DNA from 2 places in the Pelagibius sp. 7325 genome. Region 2 is predicted to be linked to the other one. Evidence: riboswitches for the same ligand, from Rfam matches in the RefSeq annotation. Region 2 holds a riboswitch; the other holds the start of a gene.
The links. Region 2 has a riboswitch for thiamine pyrophosphate ahead of thiD (bifunctional hydroxymethylpyrimidine kinase/phosphomethylpyrimidine kinase). Riboswitches for the same ligand answer to the same signal wherever they lie in the genome.

Region 1 (3,397 bases), on a different contig from region 2:
GGCGCCGCCCAGCAGCAGGGCCAGGCTGGCGGCCGAGAGCGCGATGACCAGCGACTGGCCGGTTGCGCGCCACAGGGTTGCGCGCGTCAGCACCTCGGCGGCGGTGGGGTTGAATCCGGCAACCGCGACGGCGGCCAGCGGCAACACCACCAGGCCGATGGTCACCAGCAGCGCCAGCGCATCCACCGCGATACCGATGCGCCCGCCGGTATCGGGCCGCTCGTAGATCCGGCCCTCGGTGAGCGCCGTGGTGCTGGGCACCGCGAGCCGCAACACCGCCGTCACGATAACGCTGCACAGCAGCAGCTGCACCAGCGCCAGCGTGACGGCGCGCCCGAGGTCGAAGTCGAAGCGCAGCGCCTGGTAGACGGCAACTTCCAGCGTCGTCGCCTTGGGTCCGCCGCCCAGCGTCAGCACCACCGCGAACGAGGTGAAGCACAGCATGAAGACCAGCCCCGCGGCGCCCGGCAGCACGGTGCGCATGGCCGGCCACTCGATAAGCCGGAAGAGATCGCGCGACTTGAGGCCGAACTGGCTGGCGACGCGCCAGGTCTCCGGCGGCACCGCTTCCACCGCCTGCAGCAGAATGCGCGCCGCGATGGGCATGTTGAAGAAGACATGCGCGATGAGGATGCCGGTGAGGCCGTAGAGGTAGTCCGCGCGCCCGAGGCCGAGGAAGGCCAGCGCGTCGTTCACCCAGCCGGTGCGCCCGTGCACCGCGGCAATGCCGAAGATGGCGACGATGGTGGGAATCACCAGAGAGAGACTGAAGAGACGCAGCAGCAGGCCCCTGCCCGGAAAGCGCCGCCGCGCCATCGCGCGCGCCACGGGGACCGCCAGTGCTACCGAGAGCAGCGTAGAGAGCGTCGCCTGGAGAACGGTGAACCACACCACGCGCCAGAGGTAGGCATCGGCGAGGTTGCCGACGAAGTCGAAACCCGGCGCGGCGAGGCCGAGCGCCAGCAGCGCACCGCCGACCACCGCTGCGACAACGGTGAGCGCGAGTGCGGCGGGCAGCCACCAGGGCATGACAAACAGGGAACCGGAGGCGGCGCTATTCGCTGACCGCCTGCAGCCATTCCTCCACCCAGGCCTTGCGCTCTGCGGCGACTTCCTCCGCCGGGAACAGCAGCGGCTTTGCCGGATCCACCAGCCTGTCGTAGGCGGCGGGCAGGCCCTCCGGCAGGTCGATCACCGGGTACATCCACTGCCCCGTCGGAAGCGTCGACTGGAAGCCGGGGGTCAGCATGAACCGGAGAAACTGCTGCGCCAGTTCCGGGTCGTCGGTCGACCGCGTCATCGCCGCCACCTCGACCTGCATGTAGTGGCCCTCGGCGAAGCTGGCGGCCCGGTAGCGGTCCTCGTTCTCGGCGATCATGTGGTAGGCCGGCGAGGTGGTGTAGCTCAGCACCATCGGCGCCTCGCCCTCGAGGAAGAGGCCGTAGGCCTCGCTCCAGCCCTTGGTCGTGGTCAGCGTCTTCCTGGCGAGCTTCGCCCAGGCCGCCGGAGCCTCGTCGCCGTAGACCGAGCGCACCCACAGCAGCAGGCCGAGGCCCGGCGTCGAGCTGCGCGGGTCCTCCAGGATGATCTTCAGGTCGTCAGGCGCCTCGACCAAGTCCCGGAGGCTCTTCGGCGGATCGGCCAGCACTTGCGTGTCGTAGACGAAGGCGAAGTAGCCGAAGTCGAAAGGCAGGAAGGTGTCATCGCGCCACGCGATGGGCAGCTGGAGATTGTCCGGCGTCACGCCGTGCGCGGCAAAGAGCCCGCTCTCCTTCGCCTCGGCCAGGATGTTGAGATCGAGCCCCAGCACCACGTCGGCCCTGTTGTTCTCGCCTTCCAGGCGCAGACGGCTGAGGACGCCGATGGAGGAATCGAGCGCGACGAACTCCAGCGTGCAGTCGCACTGGCCCTCGAAGGCCTCCTTGATCGCCGGGCCCGGCCCCCAATCGGAGGTGAAGGCATCGTAAGTGTAGACCGTCAGCGTCTTGTCCGCGGCGCCCGCGGGCAATGCGGCGAAACAGATCGCGGCGGCGCCAAGCAGGCAAGTCGAAAGGTGCATTATTCGCTCCATAGTATCTATGGGGCGGCTGGTTTTGAGAAACGGTGGGCTGGTGGTCGGCCGGTCGCTCAAATCCCTCCGCCGGCATTACCCGGGTCAGGTTCATCGGGTTGTCCGGTCTGCGGCAGGGCCGCGCCGGTCTCTCAGCCCTTGATGGGCACCCCGTTGAGACGGAGGCAGAATAGGGTCAGGGCGCTGCGGCTGCAAGCACTCCCGCCAACGCTCGGGGTCGGCCGTCCGGGCGATCTATGCAAGTGCTTTTCCCGGCGACACGCCTTATTGTGGGCCCTGTGAACGCCCCCCGACTGGTATCCCAATGAGCGAAACCTCCGCGCAGGCCAATCCTGCCCGGCACCCGGACATCCCTGCTCGCGTTGCCCGGCCGAGCGTCCTGCGCGTCCCCAAGGCCTCCATCGGCTTCTATCTCGTCGCCATGTTCTGCGCGGTGACCTTGCCGGTGTTCGCCTTCGCCGCACTGCTGCTGGCGCAGCTTCAGCTGAACGAGCGCGCGGCGCTGGAAAGCCGCACGGAACGCGAGGCGCAATTGCTCGCCACGGCTGTCGGCCATACGGTACAGGAGATGACCACGACGCTTCAGGTCCTGGTCACCTCGCCGGAACTGAGCAACGACGACCTGGAGGCTTTCCACAATCGCGCGCAGGCCGCACTGCGCCACGGCTCGCTGTTCGTGATTCTGGTCGACGAAGACGGTCAGCAGCTGCTGAATACCCGGGTGCCCTACGGAACCTCGCTTGGCAAGACCTCGAATATGAAGGCCCTGGAGGCGGCCCTGCGGACGGACGCCATCCAAGTCTCGGACGTCTTTTACGGCGCCACCAGCCAGCGCTGGGTCTTCAACGTCATCATCCCGCTACCGGACGACCTGACGCCGGACGGCGGCGCCCTGATCATCACCAAGAACGCCGATGAGTTGCGGGGGCTGATCAACCCCGACGGCCTGCCGGCGGGCTGGACCGCCGCCGTGATCGACAGCGCCGGCGCTGTCGTTGTCTCCAGCGCCGAAACGCCTCCGGAAGCGGATGCCGGCAAAGCGCGCCACTTCGACCCGGACCTGGCCACGCAACTGACCGCCACGAGCGGGGTTGCTTACCGCCAGAACGAGCAGGATAGGGAGGAAATCGTCGGCTACGCGCCGCTGCGGGACTCTGGCTGGAAGGCCGTGGTCTGGGGCCCAACCGTTGCCGCCCAGGCCTCGATCCTCACCACCTGGGAAAAGCTCATCTTCGGCAGTACCGCCCTGCTCGCCATTGCCATTGCCGCCGCGGTCTTCCTGGCCGGCAAGCTGCGCGTGACGATCGGCGGGCTGGCCAAGATGGC
Region 2 (3,397 bases):
CGACCCTTGTCTTATCGCAACTCGTGGGGGGTGTCGTGGCGATCGTATCCAGGCGGATCGAAGGCTCATTCGACCGGGCGTTGTTCGATTTCGTCGCCGCCAGCGAAGGTTTCGTCCCGCGGGTCTACAGTGACCCGCGCGGCCTTCCCACCCTGGGGTTGGGTTTTACGATGCTGGACAGCACCCCGGGCTGGCCGCCGCGGGATTCCCTCGATCGCGACCTGGCCGGCATCGGCATCCGCCTCACGCCGCAGGACCGCATCCGGCTGACGGCGGTTGGCGAGGCGTTGTCGTGCCATGACGTGGCGGCGGCGCGACGGCTGGTCAGCCCCTGGATACCGGGCGAAGACCCACAGGCGCGCAACGGCTTTAGCTTTCTGATCGACCGCGCGCAGGCGCAGGCGCTGTTCGAACTGGCACGCCCCGACGTCGAGGCCGTATTGCAGCGCAAGCTGGGCCGCGAACTGCTCGCCACCCTTGCCGGATCGCGCGAACTGGTGGCGTTGTTCTCCCTGGCCTACTGCAACCCCGCGCTCATCGGCCCCAAGCTGTGCAGCGCGCTGCAGCGCGGCGCCCGGGGCGAGGCGTGGTTCGAAATCCGTTTCGGCTCCAACCGCCAACGCCACCACCGGGTGCAGGCTCGGCGTGACCAGGAAGCGGCGATGTTCGGGCTGACCAACGAGGCGACACCGAGCGCGGCGGAGCGGGACGCCCTCCTGGAGCTGCTGAGCGACCGGCAGCCGCACATCAAGCGCTACCTGGAAGAACTGGGCCTGCCGCGCGCGGAGGTGAAGCGGACGGTGGCGATCCTGTGGAATGGTGCGGGCCTGCCGACGCCCCCCTGTGCGCTGCCTGGCCCGGGGGAGGCGCCGGCCGCGGCCGGCCGCGTGCGTCCCGCCGCCGCGCAGCCGGAACTCCACGGGCCGCAGCCGTCGATCATCGGCCCGTTTCTGCTGGATTGCTGAGACTTACGGCCTTGGCCTCCGGCGGGAACAGCGCCGGCCCTGGTCATCCAATGACGATGGCGAGAGTTCGTTAACGAATTTCCGTCAGATTTCATTGAGTTAGCTGCGACGAACAGGAAGTGGATCGGATGTCGCGTGTCACCTCTGTGGGTCCGGAATCGTTTCACGACGTTTGGGGCTATTGTGCGGTCATAGGGACCCGGGAGCTCATGTGGAGCGGCTACAGGATCCCTGCGCCGGATAGCGTCGCCGATCTCGCTGACTATATGGCAGGGATAAGCCGGGGGCTGTCGCTGGAGACGCCACGCAGCCGGCGGGTCTTCGCCGACGGCGCCATCTGCTGGCTCGCCAACGAGCTGGTCGAGGTGACCTACCGCACGATCAACGAGATCGCGCGCGACACCGACGACGTGGACAGCGTCGAGCGCATGGCGACCGCGCTGTCGCAGATCGCGCAGCAGCGTTTCTTCATCGTGCGGCTGGGACGCGATCACGACCGGCAGCCTCTCACCGCCAGCGTCGAAGCCATCGATGTGACCTCGCCGGAAGATGCGCGTGACTACATCATGCACCATCCGCTCGTGCTCGCCTTGGAGGCCGAGGGCATTCGGCGCCTGCGCGCCCGCGAGCAGATGTTGGCATTGGAGCCCGAGTCCGCCCTCTTTACCTGCGAGCGGCTGCACGGCCCGGCGAACTGAGCCGCGGCCCCTTGAAAGGGCCGGCGCGACCTGTTATCTCATGACCTACCGTTGGGGTGCTCGAAAGGGCTGAGAGACGTTTGAGGCGTCAACCCAAGGAACCTGATCCGGGTAATGCCGGCGAAGGGAACGGGTCACGACATCTCCAGAAATAAGCCTGATCCGCTTTCCTTTTCCGGCCCTTTAAGAGGGGACGCGAGAGGTGGCGCAAGCACGACTGCACGTAGCCAAGGCCGGCATCGGCGGGCACGCACCGGCGATTGCCCTCACCGTTGCCGGTTCCGACAGCGGCGGCGGCGCCGGCATTCAGGCCGATCTCAAGACTTTCTCGGCGCTGGGCGTCTACGGCGCCAGCGTCATCACGGCGGTCACCGCGCAGAACACCCGCGCCGTCACCGCGGTCCACGCCATTCCCGTCGAGACCATCGCCGCGCAGCTCGACGCGGTGTTCGACGATCTCGATATCGCCGCGGTTAAAATCGGCATGCTGGGCGGACCGGAGATCATCGGCACGGTCGCCCGGAGCCTGCGCGGCTGCCGCCGGCCCATCGTGCTCGACCCGGTGATGGTCGCCAAGTCCGGCGATGCCCTGCTGCCGGAGGCTGCCGTCGCCGCACTGCGCGAGACGCTTCTGCCGCTGGCCAGTCTGCTGACACCGAACTTGCCGGAAGCGGCACGCCTGCTGGGCATCGACGAGGCGGCCACCGAAGAGGAAATGGCCGCGCAGGGACGCGCGCTGCTGGCGCTCGGCCCGCAAGCCGTGCTGATGAAGGGCGGCCACGGCAGGGGCGAGCGCTGCGTCGACCTGCTGGTGACCAGCGGTGGCGGGACGCTGCGCCTGGAAGCGCCGCGCCGCGCGACTCGCAACACCCACGGCACCGGCTGCACGCTCTCGGCCGCCATCGCGGCGGGCCTCGCCAAGGGCGCCGATCTGGCATCGGCGGTGCGCGACGCGCACGACTACCTGCAAGGTGCCATCGCCGCGGCGGACGGCCTCGCGGTCGGCTCGGGGCACGGCCCGGTGCATCACTTCCATGCGGTCTGGCATGCGGTCCGGCATGCGGTCCGGAGGTAGCGCCATGCGGGTGACGGTCATCGGCGCCGGAGTGGCCGGCCTGACCTGCGCGACAGAGCTGCTGAAGCGCGGCGCCGAGGTCACGGTGGTCGACCGCGCCTGCGACCTGGGCCCGGCGTCCTGTTCGTGGTGGGCCGGCGGCATGCTGGCACCCTGGTGCGAAGGCGAGAGCGCCGAAGACGAGGTCGTGCGCCTGGGCGAGGCGGCGGCGGACTGGTGGGCACAGCACGCCGGCGGCGTGACGCGGCGCGGCACCCTGGTGCTGGCGCCGGCCCGCGACAGCGGCGAACTGAAGCGCTTTGCCAGGCGCACGACGCAGCACGAGGCGGTGGATGCGGCAATGATCGGCGAGCTGGAACCCGACCTGGCCGGCCGTTTCCGCCAGGGCCTGTTGTTTTCCGGAGAAGCCCACCTCGATCCGCGCGCGGCAACCGCGGCGCTGGCCGAGCGTCTTGCCGCCGGCGGTGCCGTCCTGCGTTTCGGCACCGACGCCCGCCACGCCCCGCAAGGAGACGTCACCGTCGACTGCCGCGGCCTTGCCGCGCGGCCCGCGCTTCCCGAACTGCGCGGCGTGCGCGGCGAGATGCTGGTGCTGCGCTGCCGCGCGCTCGCGATCAGCCGTACCGTCCGCCTGCTGCATCCCCGCATTCCCGTCTACC

Region 1: it holds a riboswitch for thiamine pyrophosphate, as region 2 does, so the genes downstream of both, thiB (thiamine ABC transporter substrate binding subunit) here and thiD (bifunctional hydroxymethylpyrimidine kinase/phosphomethylpyrimidine kinase) in region 2, are expected to answer to the same signal.

The regions. Positions count from the first base shown of each region.
Region 1 covers NZ_JBBKAH010000013.1:133,303-136,699, forward strand. The annotation lists gene thiP (thiamine/thiamine pyrophosphate ABC transporter permease) at 1-1,029, opposite strand, end outside; gene thiB (thiamine ABC transporter substrate binding subunit) at 1,055-2,059, opposite strand; TPP riboswitch at 2,115-2,234, opposite strand; gene WDC82_RS23360 (sensor histidine kinase) at 2,376-3,397, shown strand, end outside.
Region 2 covers NZ_JBBKAH010000008.1:130,100-133,496, forward strand. The annotation lists gene WDC82_RS17935 (hypothetical protein) at 36-965, shown strand; gene WDC82_RS17940 (hypothetical protein) at 1,232-1,663, shown strand; TPP riboswitch at 1,706-1,809, shown strand; gene thiD (bifunctional hydroxymethylpyrimidine kinase/phosphomethylpyrimidine kinase) at 1,866-2,738, shown strand; gene WDC82_RS17950 (FAD-dependent oxidoreductase) at 2,743-3,397, shown strand, end outside.